3 regions of the Streptomyces sp. NPDC020801 genome follow, and region 3 is predicted to be linked to each of the others. Evidence: riboswitches for the same ligand, from Rfam matches in the RefSeq annotation. Region 3 holds a riboswitch; each other region holds the start of a gene.
What was found. A riboswitch is a leader RNA that binds a small molecule or an ion and turns the genes downstream of it on or off. The one in region 3 is predicted to bind cyclic di-AMP.

Region 1 (6,947 bases), on a different contig from region 3:
CCCGTTCCTCGGCGTGCATCTCACGCGCGGGACGGACGGTGGCGTGCACGTCGGGCCCAACGCGGTGCCCGCGCTCGCCCGGGAGGGGTACCGATGGGGGGTCGTACGGCCCCGGGAGCTGGCGGCGACGCTGAGCTGGCCGGGGTCGTGGCGGATCGCGCGGCGGCACTGGCGGTACGGGGCCGGGGAGCTGCGGCGGTCGGTGTCCAGGGCGGCGTTCACGCGCGCGGTGCGCAGGCTGATGCCCGAGGTGCGGGAAGAGGACCTGGTGCCGGCGGCCGCGGGGGTGCGGGCGCAGGCGGTGCTGCGGGACGGGACGCTGGTGGACGACTTCCTGATCCGTGAGGGGGTGCGGGCCGTGCATGTGCTCAACGCGCCCTCGCCCGCGGCCACCGCCTCACTGCCCATCGGGCGGGAGGTGGCGCGTCGGGCGCTGGCCGTGCTGGCATCGGCGTGAGGGTGCCCGGCGCCGCTGCCGCCGTCGCGGTCCGGGGCCCGCTGCACCCCTGCCCGTCCCGTCCCCGAGGGTTGCCGCCCCGTAAAATCGACCTCACTGTGTCTGACTCCCTGAACACCCCCGAAGCTCCCGGATCCCCGCGCCCCGCCCCCGGTGAGCAGCCCCGTCACATCCCCGGCGAGTCCGTGCGGCACACCCGGGCCAAGGGGGAGCCGCGGTTTCCCGACGGGCCCAAGGCCGATCCCGCCGGGTCGCACTTCGAGCGGCGGATCCGCAGCTTCCAGCCGCGGCGCAGCCGGGTGACCGCGGGGCAGGCGGACGCGCTGCAGCGGCTGTGGCCCAAGTGGGGACTGGACATCGACGGGCAGCGGGTGATCGACCTCACCGAGCTGTTCGGGAACACCGGGCCGGTGGTGCTGGAGATCGGGTTCGGGATGGGCGAGGCCACCGCGCAGATGGCGGCCGCCGACCCGGACACCAACGTCCTCGCCGTCGACGTGCACACCCCCGGCCAGGGCAACCTGCTGAGCCTGGCCGACCGCAACGGCCTGACCAACGTCCGGGTCGGCAACGGCGACGCCATCATCCTGCTGCGCGAGATGCTGGCCCCCGACTCCCTCGACGGGCTGCGCGTCTACTTCCCCGACCCCTGGCCCAAGAAGAGGCACCACAAGCGGCGGCTGATCCAGCCGGAGTTCCTGACGCTGGCCGCCGCCCGGCTCAGGCCCGGGGCGATCGTGCACTGCGCGACCGACTGGGAGCCGTACGCCGAACAGATGCTCGAAGTGCTGACCGCACACCCGGACTTCGAGAACACCCAGCCCCACGGCGGTTTCGCGCCCCGCCCCGCGTTCCGGCCGCTGACCCGTTTCGAGGGCCAGGGACTGGACAAGGGACATGAGGTGAACGATCTGCTCTTCCGTCGCGTACAGCACGAGGACCGACTGCAGGAGCAGCAGACAGACCAGCCCCCCGCCGAGCGCCGAGACCGCGGCTGACGAGCCCCGAACCCCCAGCGCGACAAGGCCCCGTCGCGGGCGGCGCCCTCCCCCGTTAGGGTCAATGCCGTGGCCACCTGTCCCCCGTACCCGACGCAACCCAGCGGTCCCCCCGGCGGCGGCGACGGCCGGCCGCGGCACGCGCACTGGTGGCAGAAGCGATGGGTGCGGTACGGCGCCCTCACCACCCTGCTGACGCTCTCCGGGCTCGTCATCCTCGCCCTGGTGCGCCGGCAGACCGGCACGGAGGGCTTTCTGGTCGGGCTGGGCCTGGCCGTCCTGCCCGTACCGCTGCTGATGGCCGCCTTCCGCTGGCTGGACCGGGTCGAGCCCGGCCCCTGGCGGAACATGCTCTTCGCCTTCGCCTGGGGCGCCTGTGCGGCGGCCCTGATAGCGATCGTCGCCAACAGCTTCGCCACCCACTGGATAGCCACGGCGACTGCCGATCCCTCCAGCGCGGACACCCTTGGCGCGACCGTGATAGCGCCGGTCGTGGAGGAGTCCGCCAAGGCCGCCGCCGTCCTGCTGATCTTCCTCTTCCGCAGACGCGACTTCACCGGCATCGTCGACGGTGTGGTCATCGCCGGGGTCACCGCCACCGGCTTCGCGTTCACCGAGAACATCCTCTATCTCGGCACCGCCTTCGGCACCGACCAGCTCAGCGGCGGCCGGGGGATCGCCTCCGTCACCGCGGCGACCTTCTTCGTGCGCGTCATCATGTCGCCGTTCGCGCACCCGCTGTTCACCGTCCTCACCGGCATCGGCTTCGGCGCCGCCGCGCTGTCCGCGGACCGCCAGCACCTGCGGCGGATCCTTCTGCCACTGGCCGGACTTCTGCTCGCGATGGGCATGCACGCGTTCTGGAACGGCTCCTCGAACTTCGGCCAGTACGGCTTCTTCGCGGTCTACGGAGCCTTCATGGTGCCCGCGTTCGGGCTGCTGACCTGGCTGGTCATCTGGACGCGCCAGCGCGAGCTGCGGACCGTGCGCGAGGAGCTGCCCGCCTACGCCGCCGCCGGCTGGCTGACGCCGGCCGAACCGTTCGCCCTGGGCTCCATGCGGGCGCGCAGGCTGGCCCGCGAGTACGCGGGACGGCACCTGGGCAAACCGGCCGCGCGGACGGTCTCCCAGTACGAGGCGTACGCCACCTCCCTGGCGTTCCTGCGGCACCGGGGGAACCGGGGCCGGGCCGGCGCCGACTTCGTCGTACGGGAGCAGGAGCTGCTGCACGAGCTGTGGCGCAGGCGGGAGGCGGCGCAGCCCGCGCTGGACCACGCGGCGCGGATGACGGCGCCGCCGGTGCGGGTCGCCCCGCAGCCGTGGCCGGTGCACGGGGACTACGGGTCATACGGCGTCCACGGGGCGTACGGGGTGCACGGGGTGTACGGCCACCCGGCGGCGCTTCAGCCCCAGTACAACCCGCACCCCGAACACAACCCGCACCCACCGCACCCGCCGCACCCCGAACACAACCCATACCAGCCGCACCAGCCGCACCAGCCGCACCCCGAACACAACCCGTACCAGCCGCACCCCCACAACCGGTACCAGTCGTAGCCGGGAGCCAGCCGGCGGGCCAGCGGGTCTAAGGGCCGACGGGCCTAAGGGCCCACGGGCAGGGCAGGGACCGGCGCGGCGGCCGCGCCGAGGACCGGACCGGCGGTCAGGCGGAAGCCTGCGTCAGCTTCCCGAGTTCCTCCTCCGTCAGCCGCAGCTCCGCCACGCCCAGCAGCGCCGGAAGCTGGTCGACCGTCCGCGCCGAGGCGATCGGGGCGGCCACCGTCGGCTGGGCCGCGAGCCAGGCCAGGGCGACCGTGGCGACCTCGGTGCCGTGGGCGAGGGCGACCTCGTCCAGGGCGGCGAGCACCTTCTGGCCGCGCTCGGTCTCCAGGTGCTTGGCGGCGCCCTGGGCCCGCGCGCTGTCCACCGTGGCACCCGGCCGGTACTTGCCCGTCAGGAAGCCTGAGGCGAGTGCGAAGTACGGCACGGCGGCCAGGCCGGCCCGCTCGGCGAGGTCCCGCAGCTCGCCCTCGTAGGTGTCGCGCGAGACGAGGTTGTAGTGCGGCTGGAGTGCCACGTACCGGGCCAGGCCCTCGCGCTCGGAGAAGTCCAGGGACGCCGCCAGGCGCTCGGCAGAGATGTTGGAGGCGGCGATGTGCCGCACCTTGCCCGCCTTCACCAGTTCGTCGAGCGCGCCGACGATCTCCTCGACCGGCACTTCCGGTTTGTCGAAGTGGGTGTAGTACAGGTCGATGTGGTCGGTGCCCAGACGCCGGAGAGAGGCGTCGGCGGCGGCCCTGATGTTGGCGGCGGTCAGCCCCTGGTAGTCGGGGTGCTGGCTGACCTTGGTGGCGATGACGACATCGGAGCGGTTGCCGCGCGCCTTCAGCCACTCGCCGATGATCGTCTCGGACTCGCCGCCCCGATTGCCCTCCACCCACGCGGAGTAGGAGTCGGCGGTGTCGACGAAGTTGCCGCCGGCGGCCCTGTAGGCGTCGAGGACGGCGAAGGACTGCGCCTGGTCGGCGGTCCAGCCGAAGACGTTGCCGCCGAGGGCGAGCGGGAAGACCTCGAGATCGGACGTGCCCAGCTTGCGTGGAGAAGTCATGTGCAACATCAACAACCGTGCCGGAGCGGCCCATTCCGGGAGCGCCGCATCCGGCCGCAAAGGTTGCGCAAACAGACGTGGGTCAGGTGGGCAACAGGCAGGGAGCAGGAACAGGCGTCAGGGGTTGAGGCCCTTGCTGCGCAGCCACGTCATCGGGTCGATGGCGGTGGCCTGGCCGTTCGGGTGGACCTCCAGGTGCACATGCGGGCCGGTGACGTTGCCCGTCGCGCCCACGCGGCCGATGACCTCGCCCGTCGTCACCTTCTGACCGACGCTGACGCTGATCGAGGACTGGTGGCAGAACCACAACTCGGTGCCGTCGTCGAGGGTGAGGATCGTGCGGTAGCCGTAGGCGCCGGCCCAGCCGGCCTCGGTGATGGTGCCGCTGTGGATCGCCTTGATCAGGGTGCCGGTGGGCGCGGCGAAGTCGAGGCCGGTGTGGTAGCCGGAGGACCACATGGAGCCGGGCTGCCCGAAGGTGCCGGTGATCGTGTACGAGGAGGTGGGCAGCGTGTACTGCTTGGCCAGCTCGGCCAGCTTCGCGGCCTCGGCCGCCTTCCTGGCCTCCTCGTCCGCCTTCTTCTTCGCGGCGGCGGCCTTGGCCTCGGCCTCCTGCTTGGCCTTGGCGGCAGCCTCGTCGGCCTGCTTGGCGGCGGCGGCCTCGGCGGCCGCCTCGGCCTTGGTGTCGAGCTGGGCCTGCTGCCGCTCGGCCTGGGCCATGATGCGGTTGCGCAGCGCCTCGCCCGCGTCGGAGGTGCCGCGGGCGGTGTCGGTGGAGGTGACGCCGACGGTGCTGAGCGCCTTCGCGGAGCCCTTCGGGGTGTCCTGGGAGTCGTGCGAGTCGTCGAACAGGGAGCCGACGGAGGGCAGGTCCGGCAGGGAGATCGACACCGGCGGCTTGCCGGTGTTGGCGCTGGCCATGCCGCCCGCGCCGACGGCGGCTATGACGCCGACGCCGAGAACGGTGGAGCTGCGGGCGAGCCCGCCGCCACGCTGCTTGCTGACGCGATGCCGGCCACGCACGGAGCGGACGGAGTCCTCGGTGGGGTTCCACTCCTCCCAGGGGCCCTCGTCGGCGCGTCGGCCTCCGTAGCCGAAGGTCTCGGTCCGCTGACTCGGCACGAACGGGGCTTCTGGGGCAGGCGGGTTGGACGCCACGCGGGCGTACTCCTTTCCTTCCGTGTCGCCTACCGGGTTAGCTGACGGGTTCGGAACGGGAAGGTCTCCTACGGGCGTGAACCATCCGTGTCGCCACGGTGGATTACGCCCGATTCACCCCAAGTTGGTGGTTCCCCGGTTCCCTTGCGGGATTCGGCGTGTGCGCACGGAGCCGCCTCTTGTGACGGCTGGGACGACCGCGCTGCGTTATCGAACGTTAATAGACGCGAGGCTCCGATTCCAAGACGTTCGGCTTGATCATTAAACCTTTTTGGCCAGGACTTACGGTCCACGAGCGGCGAAAACCGGGCGAGTTGACAAGAGTTCAGTAGCGCCGGGAGGTGTCACCTGCACACACGGCGGGGCGGCATTCGGTGATGGTGTGTCAGTTGTTATGCGCACCGACACCGTTCGGTCACCGCTCGTCACCATGGTCAAGGCCGTCGCACGGCAAGCGGCACCATGGCGGGGTGTGACGAGGAACACGTGCACCGGGACCTGCTCGATGGCGTCGAAGGCCTGCGTCGCAGGGTTACGGCCGGGCAAAACACTCAGGGCCGGAATCCGTTGATCGGATTCCGGCCCTGAGCCTTCAGTAGCGGGGACAGGATTTGAACCTGCGACCTCTGGGTTATGAGCCCAGCGAGCTACCGAGCTGCTCCACCCCGCGTCGTTGTGACTCCAGTGTACGTCATCTGCGGGGCAGGTTGCGCACACATTGGCCGCGGGCCCGCTCAGCCCAGCAGATGCCGGTTCGGCGCCTTGGCCCGCTCCTCGAGTTCCGGCACCACGACCACCTCGGCGCCCCCGGCCGTCAGCAGCCCGGTCCCGTCGGCCGCCTCGACGAACGTGTCCGGCTCCCGCCAGGCCGTGACCACCCGCCGTACCCCCGCGTCGAGAATCAGCCGGGCGCACGGGCGCGGGCGGGAGGCGCGTCGGGCGCACGGCTCCAGGCTGCTGTACACCGTGGCGCCAGTCAGCCGCGGATCCGCCGGGCCGACCTTGGCAAGCGCCGCCTCCTCCGCGTGCACGACGGGATCACCGGCCTCCCGCGAGTACCCGCGCGCGAGCTCGGTCCCGTCGGCGGCGACCACCACCGCTCCCACGCTGAACGCGGTCGGCGACGGCGGGCACTGCTCCGCCAACCGGCAGGCGACACGGAGCCAGTGCCGGTCGGCGGGGGCAGCGAGGCCGCCGGTACCGGGAGCCGTCGGCTCGTAGCGCATGAGGACGACGTCCCCGATGGCCCGGGTCTCCACCAGACGCAGCCGCCCACCCTGGTAGGCGCCCGGCCCGAACAGCCGCGGCGCCTCGGGGTCCCCCACGAACAACGGGGCCAGCACCAGCTGCACCTCGTCCACGAGTTGCTGCTGGAGCAACTGGGTGTGGACGGTCCCGCCGCCCTCCACCATGAGCCGTCGTACACCGCGCACGTCGTGCAGGTGCTCGAGCAGCAGCCGCCAGTCGAGCTCGGCGCCCAACGGCACGACGTCGGCGCCGATACCGGTCGCGTGCAGCCGCCGCGCCCCCTTGTCGGTCGTGTAGAGGACCTTGTCCCCGCCCGTGTGCCAGAAGAGCGCGTCCGGGTCCAGCTCGCCGGAGGCACTGACCGTGACCTTCAGCGGGTACTCCGGCCTTCCGCCGGCGAGCCGGGCGGCTCGCCGCTCCGGCGAGTTCACCAGCAGCCGGGGGTTGTCGGCGCGGAGGGTGCCGGCGCCGACCAGGA
Region 2 (6,947 bases), on a different contig from region 3:
ATCTCCCGCATGCCCTGCGGGTCGAGGCCGTTGGTCGGCTCGTCCAGGACAAGCAGCCTGCGCGGCTGGAGCAGCGCGGCGGCGAGGCCGAGGCGCTGCTTCATGCCCAGGGAGTACGCCTTGGCCTTCTTGCCCGCGGCCGCCGTCAGGCCCACCCGGTCCAGTGCGGCCGCGACACGGGTGCGCCGGGTGCGGGGGTCCGCGGTCGGGTCGGCCGCGTCGTAGCGCAGGAGGTTGTCGCGGCCGGAGAGGAAGCCGTACAGGGCGGGACCCTCGATGAGCGCCCCGACCTGCGGCAGTACGGCGCGCGAGGACCGGGGCATGGGGCGCCCCAGCACCCGCGCCGTGCCGGACGTGGGCTCGATCAGCCCCATCAGCATGCGGATCGTGGTGGTCTTGCCCGAGCCGTTCGGACCGAGGAAGCCGAAGACGCTGCCCGCCGGGACGGTCAGGTCGAGACCGTCGACGGCGAGCTGCCCGCCGCGGTAGCGCTTGGTGAGCGCGCGGGTGAGGATGACGCTGTCACCCATGTCCCGCGCAGCCGGCTGCGACTCCGTGGCGGACGCCCCGTCCATCGGCTCCCTCGATTCGTCGTGCCCGTGTCCCGCTCACTGCCCGGCGTTCGCCGCCTTCACCAGCGCGTCCTTGGTGACCGCGCCGACGTAGACCTTGCCGTTGTCCGTGATGAGGGCGTTGACCAGGCGGGTGGAGAAGACCGTGCCCTTGCCGAACTTGCCGGACACGTGGTCGCCGAGCGAGCCGAGGAAGCGGCTCAGGTCCCCCTTGCCGGAGGACGACGGGATGCCGCCCTTGCTGCCGGAGTCGAAGACGGCGATGGAGTTCCAGCCCTTGCCGAGGACCTTCGGGCCGCTCTTGGCGAGGTCCTTCCGCGAGGGGGCGGACTCATTGGAGTGCGCGGTCGCCCCGGCGCCCTTGTCCTTCTCCTCGGTCACCTTCGCGCCCTTGGGCGGGGTGAAGTCGAAGGTGGAGGCGGCCGGCTTGGCAAAGCTGATCTGGGTGAAGCCCGCGTCCACCACGGCGGCGCCGCCGCTCGCCGGGGTCAGCGTGAACTTCAGCGGCAGCCCGGTCTTGGCGTCCACCGCGATGCTGATCACGCCGACCGTGGTGCCGGAGGCGTGCTTCGGCTTGACGACCAGCTTGTAGGCGTCGCGGCCGGCGACCTGGGCGGTGCCGTCGACGGTCACCGAAGTGGTGTCGTCAACCGACTTCAGGGCCTCGTCGGCGAAGTCCTTGGGCGTGGCCGGGACCTCGTCGCGGTGCTTGCTCTGCTTCTTCTCGCCCTCGGCCGCGGTGCCGTGGTAGACCTCGTTCGACTTGCTGTCGTAGCCCCAGACGTTCTTGCCGTTGTGGATGAGGCTGTACTCGGCCGCGCTCTCGATCAGCGAGACCTTCTGCCGGTCCTGGCCGTCGGCCGCGACGCGCAGGGTGTGCGTGCCGGCGGCGAGCTCGGTCAGCTTGGACGTCGGGTCGGCCGACGATCCGTCACCGCCCTTGGTGGCGCCGGAGAGCAGGCCGCTCTCCAGACCGCCGAGGTTCGGCAGCCCGAGGTCGGTGCTGACCTTGACCGTGCCGGACAGCTGCTGGACGTCCGACTTGGCGATTTTCTCGATGAGTTGCTGCGCGGTGATCTTCGGCAGGTTGGGGTCGCCGGAGTCGGCGAGCGCCGGGACGAGACCGATGGTCGCCGCCGCCACCCCCACCACCGCGACCGGGACGACGTAGCGCGCGGCCTTGCGCCGCCCCGAGCGCAGGTCGTCGACCTCCTCGGCGCCGGCGCTGTCGTCGGATTCGTACGGTGCCATGTGTGCCCTACCTCCGTCGTCGGCGGCGGCTTTCCATCTGTACCGGGTCCACCCCGAGCCGCCATTCTCACCCAAATCGGTGAGGAGTGGTGTTGTCCGTGGTTTCCATCTGACCAAATCGTCCGCGCGAAAGCGTCAGACCGCGGAGCCAACTCCGTGTACGTCTGGGGTATGACGCGACGGCGCCGCGCCTCCCCCGCCCCGTAGGGGACACAAGGCGGAAGACCGGAGGCGGAGCACGGAGGACGGAGTGGTGGGTGCGAAGGATGGTCGGGGCACCGGGCAGGAGAACCGGGACAGGGTGCTGGGAGGCCATGCGGAGTCGCGGCTCGGGGTGCGCGGGGCGACGCGGGGTGCGCGGGGCGACGCGGGGCGCGCGTGGCGGTGCCGGACGCGCCGGATGCGCCGGATGCGCCGGGACGCGGGATGCGCCGGGACGCGGGATGCGCCGGGACGCGGGATGCGCGTGGCGCTATGGGGTGCGGGATGGCGGTGCAGGGTGCAGGGTGCGGGATGGCGGTGCGGGCCCGGCGTGGGCCGGCAGGGTCACCCCGCCCGGTGGACCACCGCGTCGCACAGCTCCATCAGCGCCACCTTGGCGTCGCACTCGCGCAGGGGGGCCAGCGCGGCGCGTGCCTCCTCGGCGTAGCGCACGGTGTCCCGCCGGGCCTGCTCCAGCGCCGGGTGGACCCGCAGCGCCGCCAGGGCCTCGGCGTGCCGCGCGTCGTCGCTCAGGTCGGAGTCCAGCAGCTCGCACAGCGCGAGGTCCTCGGCCAGCCCCAGCCTCGCCGCGCGCTCACGCAGCCGCAGCACCGGAAGTGTCGCGATGCCCTCGCGCAGATCCGTCCCCGGGGTCTTCCCGGACTCGTGCGAGTCGGAGGCGATGTCCAGCACGTCGTCCGCCAGCTGGAAGGCGACGCCCAGCCGCTCGCCGTACTGCGTCAGCACGTCCACGACCGTCTCGTCGGCCCCGGACATCATCGCCCCGAACCGGCACGACACGGCCACCAGCGACCCCGTCTTGCCGCCCAGCACGTCCAGGTAGTGGTCGACGGGGTCCCGGCCGTCCTGCGGGCCCGCCGTCTCCAGGATCTGCCCGGTGACCAGCCGCTCGAAGGCCACGGCCTGCACCCGCACCGCCTCGGGACCGAGGTCGGCGAGAATCTGCGAGGCCCGGGCGAACAGGAAGTCGCCGGTCAGGACCGCCACCGAGTTCCCCCAGCGGGTGTTCGCGCTGGCCACCCCGCGCCGCACGGCGGCCTCGTCCATGACGTCGTCGTGGTAGAGGGTCGCGAGGTGGGTCAGCTCCACGACCACGGCCGACGGCACGATGCCCGGCGCGTACGGGTCCCCGAACTGCGCCGCGAGCATCACGAGCAGGGGGCGGAACCGCTTCCCGCCCGCCTTGACGAGGTGCTGCGCGGCCTCCGTGATGAAGGGAACCTCGCTCTTGGTGGCTTCGAGCAACCCTTCCTCGACAGCCGCCAATCCGGCCTGGACATCGGCTTCGAGAGCCTGGTCCCGCACGCTCAGCCCGAACGGCCCGACGACGGTCACGAGGGGTCTCCTGTCTGCTGGTGTCTGCTGGCGATTACACGGTTTGTCGATAGGTCGCTGCCATCACTCGAGTCAGCGTATCCGGTCATGTTTCGATCACCGATAGCGCCCACCGATACAGGCCGGGCGGTATCGGATCACGCCCGATATGTTTTTGATCACCACGTATGAGTAGATATTTATCGACTTACCCCTCTCTACCCACCCTCTCGCTTCGTGTGCACGCACGCCTGCCGGTACACGCGTACGAGCGAGCCGCGACGTCACTCGACACGACGCCCGCCACGACGCCCGCCACGCCGACTCCACCCACCCGCCACTCGCCACCCTTGCGCACCCCGACCCACCCCGGCGCCGCCTCCACCCCGGTCACCCCCGGCTGCTCCCGGCGGCCCCGACCCGCCTCGGCCCACTCCCGGCCCGCACCCCGTCGCGCCCCGCCGCGCCCCGTCGGACTTCGGCCCCACACCGTCGACACCGGTCGGTCCGATTTACCCCTATTGAGATTCCAAGTCCCCTTGGCCGCAAATGCCCTTGGGTCGTTCAAACCGTGAGTTGGGTCACTCCCGCCCTTCAGTGCCACTCTCACCCACCCACCCCGCTTCCCCTTCCGCCGCACGCCAGTTGACCCTTGGCAGACGCAAAGGATCAAGTACCTCATACGCCTCAGATCAAGGTCAATTGGGGCGAGGTGTGAATCAGGCACTTGTTCTGGATATGTGCTCTCGCATACGTTCCCGGCCGTCGGGCGGACGCCTAATCCTGCCGCCGCCCGGGAACCCATCGACCGAACCACTCACGGCAGGAGCGGGGGACCCAGGTAAGCCGCCGGGCCGGACGTCGTACGTCACACTCGTACGCCGTGCCGGAACGGCTTGGGGTGAAGCCGTGCTCTTCGGAGCGCGGCCGGGCACCTCCCCGCCCGAACCCGACAGCTCACCTCGCAGGCGGTGGAGAGGAATTCCCCATGCCTGCAAACGGTCAGCGCCGTTCCCGTATAGCTCGTCTCGTCCGCGCCCTGGCCGTCAGCGGCACGGGTGCCGCCGTCCTCGCGCTTCCGCTCCTCGGTGCGACCAGCGCCTCCGCGGCCCCCACGACCTCCGCCCCGGCGGCCGGCACGGTCGCCTACCCGAACAACCTCGACGGCTGGATCCGGGCGTCGCTCGGGATCATGAGGCAGAAGGGCATCCCGGGCACCTACAACGGCATCTACCGCAACGTGATGCGCGAGTCGTCCGGCAACCCGCGGGCCATCAACCTCTGGGACTCCAACGCCGCCCGGGGCATCCCGTCCAAGGGCCTGCTCCAGGTCATCGACCCGACCTTCAGGGCCTACCACGTGGCCGGCACGTCGTTCGACATCTACGACCCGGTCGCGAACATCGCGGCCGCCTGCAACTACGCGGCCGCCCGCTACGGCTCGATCGACAACGTCTTCGGCGCGTACTGACAGGCGCGTAAGGACGGGCGTGTACTGGGCGCACACCGACGGGCGCGTACCGACGGGCGCGTACCGACAGCCCGCTCGACCGCCCGCCCGGTCGCAGCACTAGGGAAACAACCGCTCGAGGACGACGGCGATTCCGTCGTCCTCGTTCGACAAGGTGACCTCGTCGGCCACCGCCTTGAGTTCCGGATGGGCGTTGGCCATGGCGACGCCCCGGGCGGCCCACTGGAACATGGGGATGTCGTTGGGCATGTCACCGAAGGCGAGGGCACTCTCCCTGCCCAGCCCCAAGTGCTCGGCGGCCAGCGCCAGCCCGGTCGCCTTGGTGATGCCGCACGGCTGGAGTTCGACGGTTCCCGGGCCCGACATGGTGACCGTGGCGAGGGAGCCCACCACGCTCCGGGCGGCCGACGCCAACTCGTCGTCGGACAGCGCGGGATGGCGCAGCAGCACCTTGCTGATCGGCGCGCGCCACAGGTCGTCGCGCCGGTCGACCCGTACCGCGGGCAGGGTCGGGTGCGGCATGAGGTACCCCGGCTCGATGAGCGTCAGCCCGTCGGCCCCGTCCTGGTCGACCGCGGCGTACACGTCCCCCACCTCGGCCTCGATCTTGCCGAGCGCGGTCTCGGCGAGCTCGCGGTCCAGGGTGACCGACCACAGCAGGCGGCCCGCTCCGGCGTCGTAGAGCTGCGCGCCCTGGCCGCACACCGCGAGCCCGGTGGTGCCCAGGGCGTCGAGCAGCGCCCGCACCCTCGGCGCCGGCCGTCCCGTCACCACGAGGTGCCGGGCACCGGCCGCCGCCACCCGCGCGAGCGCGGCGAGTGACCGTTCGGACAGGGTGTCGTCGCCGCGCAGCAGCGTTCCGTCCAGGTCAGTGGCGATGAGGGCATATGCGAGGGAGGCGGCCATGATCAGAGAATACGGACCCGTCACCCCACCTGCCCAACGAGATCCGGACGACGGCGGCGCCCACCGTCTCCCGGGTCGGCTTCTCCCAACTGCCTTGCCACCAGCGGTGCTTCGGCAGCGAGGGCGGCGCCGCGCTCACCCGTGCGCCGCCACCAGGTGCCCGGCCAGCCGCGGGGAGGCGAACTCCGTGCCGCACACGAAGCGCATCACCGGGCCGTACGAGGCCGCCGCGGACAGGCCGGTGAAGTAGAGGCCGGGGATGGAGGAGACGTAGCCCGCGCGGAGTTTCGGGGCCCCGCGGCTGACCGCGAGCCCGGTGCGCAACTCGTGGCCGAGGAAGCCCATCGCGGCCATGTCGACGCGGTAGCCGGTCGCCGCGATGACATGGTCCCCGGTCAGTTCCCGGGTGCTGCCGCCCAGGGTGCGCACGGTCAGCGCCGGGCGGCCGTCGGTGGTCCCGGCGCTGACGATGCGGCTCACCTCGTGGACCGGCACGGTGCCCTCGAAGCGGTCGCGCAGCCACCAGGCGCCGAGCGGGCCGAGCACGCGGCGGACCAGGTAGTGGCGGGTGCGGGCCGGGAGGTAGCGGTAGGGGTGCGGGTAGTGGCTCAGCGCCCACAGCGACCAGGCGCGGCCGAAGGGCGACCCGGGGCGCAGCTTCGGCTGGGCCCAGGGCGGGGCGCCGAAGGCCACCTTGCCGCGGCTCCGTGACACCACCCGCACCCGCGCACCGGCCTCCGCCGCGAGGACCGCCGTCTCCAGTGCGGACTGGCCGGCGCCGACGACGATCAGCTCCTTGCCGGCGAAGGCACTCAGGTCGTGGTGCTGAGAACTGTGCGAGACCGGCCCGGTGGGTGCGGGGCCGTCCGGTGCGGCCGCGGCCAGCTCCGGCGGCAGATGGGCGAGGCCCGAAAGGCCCGTCGCGACCACGACCGCACGGGCGGTGAACTGCTCCCCGGAGTCCAGCTTCAGCTCGAAGCCGCCGCCCGGCCGCCGGTCCACCGACACCACCCGCACCCGCTCCAGCTCGGGCACCAGCTTCTGCTGGAACCACTCGCCGTAGCCGATGAAGGTCTCGACCGGGATGATGTCCTCGTCGGTCACCAATCGCTTGATGCCGGCCGCGTCGCAGTAGTCGACGAGGGTGTGGCCGCGCTGCGGGCAGCCGATGCTGGAGGCGACCGGGGTCGACTTCAGCAGCATTCCGGCGG
Region 3 (6,947 bases):
GCGAGCAGCGCGGCGCGCCCGGTGAGGCGGGAACGGCGGGCCTGCCGACGGGTCTGGGAACGGTAGACGCGGGCCGCGGTCTGCTCGCCGAGCAGCCTGAGCCTGGTCGCGGTGGAGAACCGGTCGCGGTCCTTCACGCTCATCGTCCCCGCCTCCCGTGGGTCCACCTTCACACGTGCGTACGTCCCCGGACACGGTACGGGACCGAGTACGGGGACGTACGTACGACTGGCTAAGCCTTGACCCTCAACGGCTCAGCGGCCCGGCGGCCGGGCGGCTGAGCGGCTCAGCCCTTGAAGCGGGGGAAGGCCGAGCGGCCGGCGTACACCGCGGCGTCGTCGAGGATCTCCTCGATGCGCAGCAGCTGGTTGTACTTGGCGACGCGCTCGGAGCGGGCCGGGGCGCCGGTCTTGATCTGGCCGCAGTTGGTGGCGACGGCCAGGTCGGCGATGGTGACGTCCTCGGTCTCGCCGGAGCGGTGGGACATCATGCACTTGAAGCCGTTGCGCTGGGCCAGTTCGACGGCGTCCAGGGTCTCGGTCAGCGAGCCGATCTGGTTGACCTTGACGAGCAGCGCGTTGGCGGTGCCCTCCTCGATGCCGCGGGCCAGCCGCTCGGGGTTGGTGACGAACAGGTCGTCGCCGACCAGCTGGACCTTGTCGCCGAGCTTGTCGGTGATGACCTTCCAGCCGGCCCAGTCGTCCTCGAACAGCGGGTCCTCGATGGAGACCAGCGGGTAGGCCGCGACGAGCTCCTCGTAGTACTCCGTCATCTCGGCGGCGGAGCGCTCCTTGCCCTCGAAGAGGTACTTGCCGTCCTTGTAGAACTCGGAGGCGGCGACGTCGAGGGCGAGGGCGATCTGCTCGCCGGGGGCGTAGCCGGCTTCCTTGACGGCCTCGAGGATGAGGTCGAGGGCCTCGCGGTTGGAGCCGAGGTTCGGGGCGAAGCCGCCCTCGTCGCCGAGGCCGGTGGCCAGGCCCTTGCTCTTCAGGACCTTCTTCAGGGTGTGGTAGACCTCGGTGCCCCAGCGCAGGGCCTCGGAGAAGGACTCCGCGCCGATCGGGGCGATCATGAACTCCTGGATGTCCACGTTGGAGTCGGCGTGCGAGCCGCCGTTCAGGATGTTCATCATCGGCACCGGCAGCAGGTGCGCGTTCGGGCCGCCCAGGTAGCGGAACAGGGGCAGGTCGCTGGCCTCGGAGGCGGCGTGGGCGACGGCGAGGGAGACGCCGAGGATGGCGTTGGCGCCCAGCGAGCCCTTGTTGTCGGTGGCGTCCAGGTCGAACATGGCCTGGTCGATCAGGCGCTGCTCGGTGGCGTCGTAGCCGACCAGCTCCGGGCCGATCTGCTCGATGACGGCGAGGACGGCCTTCTCCACGCCCTTGCCCTGGTAGCGGTTGGGGTCACCGTCGCGGAGCTCGATGGCCTCGAAGGCGCCGGTGGAAGCGCCGGACGGGACGGCGGCACGACCCGTGCTGCCGTCGTCGAGGCCGACCTCGACCTCGACCGTGGGGTTGCCTCGGGAGTCCAGGATTTCCCGGGCTACGACGACGTCGATGGACGGCACGAGCATCTCCTTCGTGGATGTGACGCTGGTTGTGCGGGGCTGGTGTGCCTTGCGACTAGAGCCTAACCGCCGCGGGGCGTCGGCCGACCGACCGACCGTCCCGTGGACAGGGTGACCGTACACATTGTTCCTGCACGGAACAAAGGGAGAGGGGGAAACCGGGACCAGGAGGGGATGAAAAAGCCCCGCCCCGGTGCGTACGGGGGAACACGCACCGGGGCGGGGAGCCCGTGGGGATTGGGGGGAGCCCCACGTGGCCTCCGCAACCGGAGGCCACCTCTACGAGGGGCCTGTGGCCGGGCTACCGGCAGGCTGTCACTTCAGGTGCAGCTGCTGGCCCGGGTAGATGAGATTGGCGTCCTGGACGATGTCCTTGTTCAGCTCGAACAGCTTCTTCCAGCCGCCCTGGACGTGGCGCTTGGCGGCGATGGCGCTGAGGGTGTCGCCGGAGACCACCTTGTACTCGCCGTCGCCCTTCTTGACCTTCTTGCCGGTCGGGGTGGTGACGGTCTTCTTGGGGGCCGGACGCGTGGCGGAGCGGTTCGCGGCCTGCTGCCCGCCCGAGCGGGTGGTGGTGCTCTTGGTGGAGTTCTTCGGGGCGGAGGGGGCGCCGCCGGTGTACGCGGCGCCGGACAGGCCCTTGCCGCAGACCGGCCAGGCGCCCTTGCCCTGGCCCGCGAGGACCTTCTCGGCGACTGCTATCTGCTGCGACTTGGAGGCCAGGTCGGCGCGCGAGGCGTAGGCGGTGCCGCCGTACGCGGCCCAGGTGGAGTTGGTGAACTGCAGACCGCCGTAGAAGCCGTTGCCCGTGTTGATGGACCAGTTGCCGCCGGACTCGCACTGGGCGACCGCGTCCCACTCGGAGGCGGTGGCGGCGGAGGCGTTGCCGGCCGCCATCAGCGGGGCGGCGGCGACGGCGCCGGTGACACCGGCGAGCGCGAGGGTGCGGGTGGACCGCTGAAGGACGGTGGGACGGCGGTGCTTGCCCTTGCCGGAAAACAGCATGGATGGATCCCCTCACCGACGCCTGCGAGGTGAGCTGTCGGGTTCGGGCCGGTTGAGTTGCCCGGCCGTGCCCCTTTTGTGAGGCACGGCTCCACCCCTAGCCGCTCCGGCGAACTGCCCGGCACGGCACTTACCTTGGGTCCCCCGCTCCTGCCTGCGGCGCTTGACGCGACGACTGTTCCCGTACGGCCGCTGGCAGGATTCGGCGTTGCGGCAGCCGGGGCTCGCGGTGGCGAGCGGTCATGACCGTAGGCACGCGATCCGCCGAATTTCAAAGACGATCAGGGCTTCTGAGACTCATCCCACACTTTCACCGAATGGGACATTCGGCGCGAAGTGTGACGCGAACTCGCGCTACTTTGCGGTCGTTTCGACCGGGACATCCAGACTCTGACCGGCGACGATGTGGTTCGGGTCGGCACCGATGGCCTGCTCGTTCGCGGCGTAGAGCGCACGCCACCCGCCTTGGACGGCAAGGGAGTCGGCGATGGAGGCGAGGGAGTCGCCGGAGCGGACGGTGTAGGAGCTCTCCACCGACGCGCGCGCGTCCTCGTCGCCGCGCGAGGCGTGACGGCCCGCGGAGGCGGCCGTACGGCTGCCGGCCGGGTCCTCGGCGGCACTGCCGCCCCGATGCCGGCCGCCACCCAGCGCCCCGGTGTCCACCAGCGCCGAAGAACCACCACTCTGCCCCAAGTTGTCCGAGTCGCCGGACCCGGGGCTCATCGAGGGCGAGGCGCCGGGCGTTCCGGAGTCGCTCGCACCCGCAGTGGAGGACGAGTCGGACTTGGTCGAGTTGTCCGTTGTGGGCGAAGAGGCCGAGGAGGAGGGCTTGCCGGAGGGCCCGGTCGGCGATCCGGATGACCCGGAAGAACCCGAAGAACCAGATGAACCGGGCAAACCGGAAGTGTTCGCCGAAGAGCCGGGCGAACCGGATGATTTGGAGGAGCCCTGCGAGCCGTCCGACAGGCCGGGGTCCTTCACACCGGACGGGTTGGACGATCCGGATGACCCGGACGAGTTCGACGATCCGGACGAGCCGGACGAGTCATTCCCCACGCCGGTGTCGACGTTCGCCGCGCCGGAGTCCTTGCGGAGCCCGGAGAGCAGACCGCAGGTCGGCCAGGCGCCAGGACCGCGGTCGTCGAGTATCTTCTCGGCCACGGCTATCTGCTGGGACCGGCTGGCCTGGTCGGCACTCGGGGCGTAGTCGAGGCCGCCGTACTTCTCCCAGTCCTCCTGCGTCAACTGCAGGCCGCCGTAGTAGCCGTTGCCGTTGTCGGCGCTCCAGGAGCCGCCGCTCTCGCACTCCGCCACCTTGTCCCACGTGGTGCCGTCGGCAGCGCTCGCGGCGCCGGCGCCGAGGAGCGGGATGGCGATGGCGGATCCGGTCACTCCGGCGGCGACGAGGAGGGCCGGAGCCTGACGGGGGCGACGGTGACGACCGTTCCCGGAGAGCATGCGGAGACCTTTCGTGCGACAGCGGTGACCTGCGCGGCGGGTACAGCTCAGCGCCACGCTGATGCGTGAACGTATCGGGTGACGATCACTTGTCACAAGTTAATGCCGCGCAGATCACGTGAAGATCACGTAGTTGAACGCGTGTCATCTTTGCGCCCGCCGGGGACTCATACCGCCGGGGTGAACCGGACGGGCAGCGTACGCAGTCCGCGCATGATGAGTCCGCCACGCCAGCGCAGGTCGGCCGGTTCGGCGCCGAGCTGAAGGTCCGGCAGCCGGGTGAGCAGGGTGGCCAGCGCGGTCTGGCCCTCCAGGCGGGCGAGCGGGGCGCCCAGGCAGTAGTGGATGCCGTGGCCGTATCCCAGGTGCTGGTTGTCGCGCCGGGCGAGGTCGAGGGTGTCCGGGTCGGCGAACCGCGCCGGGTCCCGGTCGGCGGCGGCCAGGACGACCAGGACCGGATCGCCGGCGGCGATGTCCTGCCCGCCGATGGTGAGCGGGCGGGTGGCGAACCGCCAGGTGGCCAGCTCCACGGGGCCGTCGTAGCGCAGGAGTTCCTCCACCCCGGTCTCCAGCAGGCCGCGTTCCCCGGCCGCGAGGGAGGTCTGCAGCCGCTGCCGCTGTCCGGGGTGGGTGAGGAGGGCGTAGGTGCCGTTGCCGATGAGGTTGACGGTGGTCTCGAAACCGGCGAACAAGAGGATGAAGGCCATGGCGGCGGCCTCGTTCTCGGTGAGGTGCTCGCCGTGGTCGGAGGCGCGGATCAGGCCGGAGATGAGGTCCTCGCCCGGGCCGGGCTCGGCCGTGAGCGCCTCGCGCTTGCGGTGGATGAGGTCGGCGAGGTAGCCGCGCATCTTCTTCACCGACCGGGCGACCCCGCCGCGCGGCCCCCCGCCGTGCCGGATCATCATGCCCGCCCAGTCCCGGAAGTCGTCCTGGTCCTCGCGCGGGACGCCGAGCAGGTCGCAGATGGCGTAGATGGGCAGCGGGAAGGCGAACTCGTGGATGAGGTCGGCGGTGCCGCGCCCGGCGAACCGGTCGATGAGGTCGTCGGCCAGCTCCTGCACGCGGGGCGCGAACTCGGCGACGCGGCGGGGGGTGAACGCCTTGCTGACCAGGCGGCGCAGCCGGGTGTGGTCCGGCGGGTCGATGTTGAGCAGATGCGTCATCAGTTCGGCCTTGCGCTCGCCGGGGATGCCCGTCTTGCCCTTGGCGTGCGCGGGCTCGTCGTGGTGCGCGGGGTTCTTGCTCAGCCGCTGGTCGGCCAGGGCCTGCTTGGCGTCGGCGTAACGCGTGACCAGCCATGCCTCCACACCGCTGGGCAGCCGGGTGCGATGCACGGGGGCGTGCTCGCGGAGCCAGGCGTACGCGGGGTAGGGGTTGCTCGCGAACTCCCAGGTGAACAGGGCGGGCGGGGTGCCGGCGGAGGCGGATGGGGTGGGGGGCTGGTCATGCATGGGGCCGACCATAGCCGCCGGGTCGCCCACCGAGGGGCTCGCCCTCGCCGCCCCTGCCCTTCCCGTCCCTGCGGGGCCGCGGCCCAGGGACCCGCCGTCCCCGGAGCGTTGCCGGTGCCGGCCGGTGGCCGGTGGGGCACCGGCCGGTGGGGCCGGGAGCGCCCGCGCGGTGGAGCCGTGTGTCCGTACGGCCCGGGCCCCTTGCAGTCCCCTCCGTTACACGCCCTCCGTCTTCCTGATCGCGTCCCGGTAGGTGCGGGCCGCCGCCCGCAGCGCCGCCTCCGGGTCGACGCCCTCCGCCTCTGCGCGGGCGGCCAGGGCCAGCAGTTCGTAGCCGACGCCCTCCGCCTTCGGCAGCGGCACCTCCAGGCCCGCCGTGCGGACCCGGGACGCCAGCTTGGCGGCGAGGGCGAGGCCGGGCTGACCGAGGGGGACGCCCTCCGTGACCGAGGTGCGCCGCTTCTCCTGGGCCTTGGTGCGCAGCCAGTGCTCCTTGACCTCGTCCGGGGTGGTGGCCGTCTCGTCGCCGAAGACGTGCGGGTGGCGGTGGATCAGCTTGGTGACGATGCCGCCGGCCACGTCGTCGATGGAGAAGGGTTCCTCCGGGTCCTCCTCGGCGATACGGGCGTGGAAGACGACCTGGAGCAGCACGTCGCCCAGCTCCTCGCACAGCTCCTCCCGGTCGCCGTCCTCGATCGCCTCGACCAGCTCGTACGCCTCCTCGATGCCGTACTTCGCCAGGCCCTCGTGGGTCTGCCGGGACGACCAGGGGCACTCGGCGCGGATGCGGTCCATGACCTGGACGAGGTCGAGCAGCCGGGCCCCGGGCAGGTCGTAGGAGGCGGGGAGCAGCTCCAGCTCCGGCATGGCGACGCGGCCGGAGCCGGCCAGCCGGGCGAGGCCGTCGGTCAGGGCGGGCTCGCCCTCGCCGGTGGCCACGACCACCACCGTGCGCCCGCCGGCGCACGCCTCGACCAGTTCCCGGGCGGTGGGCGCGGCCTCGTCCACGGCTATCCCGGCCTCGCGCAGATACGGCAGCTGCGGGTGCGCCCCGTCCGCGCACAGCACCCGGCCGGCCGAGCGCAGCGCCTGCCAGGCGGGCCAGGACAGCAGCCCGGGGGCGACCCGGTGGCTGGTGGTGAGCAGGACGATGCGGCCGGGGGCGTCGGCTTCGGTGGCGGCGGTCGAGCTGGTGGTGTTCACGCTCCGAACGTAACCCACGGGGCCGACGGCCCCACGAGTTGTCCACAGGGCGTGGGCCGACGGTTGTCCACAGGGCGTGGGCCGCCGGCCGGCCGCCGCTATGCCGGCTGCTGGGTGCCCGCCGCCGAGACGTCCCTGAGCCACGGGGTCCTGGCGTCGACGCGGCTGCTCTTCTCGACGTCCCAGCTGCCGTAGCGCGGGTTGAGGTCGATGCGGAGCTCGCCGGAGGCCGTGGACAGGGCCTTCCAGAAGGCCGGCTGGCT

Region 1: another riboswitch for cyclic di-AMP. It lies ahead of ACH4UM_RS40810 (M23 family metallopeptidase); the one in region 3 lies ahead of ACH4UM_RS26830 (transglycosylase family protein).
Region 2: another riboswitch for cyclic di-AMP. It lies ahead of ACH4UM_RS00545 (transglycosylase SLT domain-containing protein); the one in region 3 lies ahead of ACH4UM_RS26830 (transglycosylase family protein).

Annotation. Positions count from the first base shown of each region.
Region 1 is NZ_JBIRST010000046.1:2,058-9,004, reverse strand. It holds gene lhgO (L-2-hydroxyglutarate oxidase) at 1-457, shown strand, start outside; gene trmB (tRNA (guanosine(46)-N7)-methyltransferase TrmB) at 556-1,455, shown strand; gene ACH4UM_RS40820 (PrsW family intramembrane metalloprotease) at 1,525-3,012, shown strand; gene ACH4UM_RS40815 (aldo/keto reductase) at 3,119-4,063, opposite strand; gene ACH4UM_RS40810 (M23 family metallopeptidase) at 4,181-5,221, opposite strand; cyclic di-AMP (ydaO/yuaA leader) riboswitch at 5,233-5,390, opposite strand; tRNA gene ACH4UM_RS40805 (tRNA-Met) at 5,818-5,891, opposite strand; gene ACH4UM_RS40800 (dihydrofolate reductase family protein) at 5,956-6,947, opposite strand, start outside.
Region 2 is NZ_JBIRST010000001.1:114,351-121,297, reverse strand. It holds gene ACH4UM_RS00560 (ABC transporter ATP-binding protein) at 1-575, opposite strand, end outside; gene ACH4UM_RS00555 (outer membrane lipoprotein carrier protein LolA) at 609-1,823, opposite strand; gene ACH4UM_RS00550 (polyprenyl synthetase family protein) at 2,370-3,380, opposite strand; cyclic di-AMP (ydaO/yuaA leader) riboswitch at 4,156-4,343, shown strand; gene ACH4UM_RS00545 (transglycosylase SLT domain-containing protein) at 4,348-4,830, shown strand; gene ACH4UM_RS00540 (HAD family hydrolase) at 4,930-5,736, opposite strand; gene ACH4UM_RS00535 (FAD-dependent oxidoreductase) at 5,872-6,947, opposite strand, start outside.
Region 3 is NZ_JBIRST010000014.1:101,174-108,120, reverse strand. It holds gene ACH4UM_RS26840 (septum formation initiator family protein) at 1-143, opposite strand, end outside; gene eno (phosphopyruvate hydratase) at 287-1,573, opposite strand; gene ACH4UM_RS26830 (transglycosylase family protein) at 1,883-2,572, opposite strand; cyclic di-AMP (ydaO/yuaA leader) riboswitch at 2,577-2,744, opposite strand; gene ACH4UM_RS26825 (transglycosylase family protein) at 2,927-4,030, opposite strand; gene ACH4UM_RS26820 (cytochrome P450) at 4,198-5,481, opposite strand; gene ACH4UM_RS26815 (nucleoside triphosphate pyrophosphohydrolase) at 5,698-6,684, opposite strand; gene ACH4UM_RS26810 (SurA N-terminal domain-containing protein) at 6,783-6,947, opposite strand, start outside.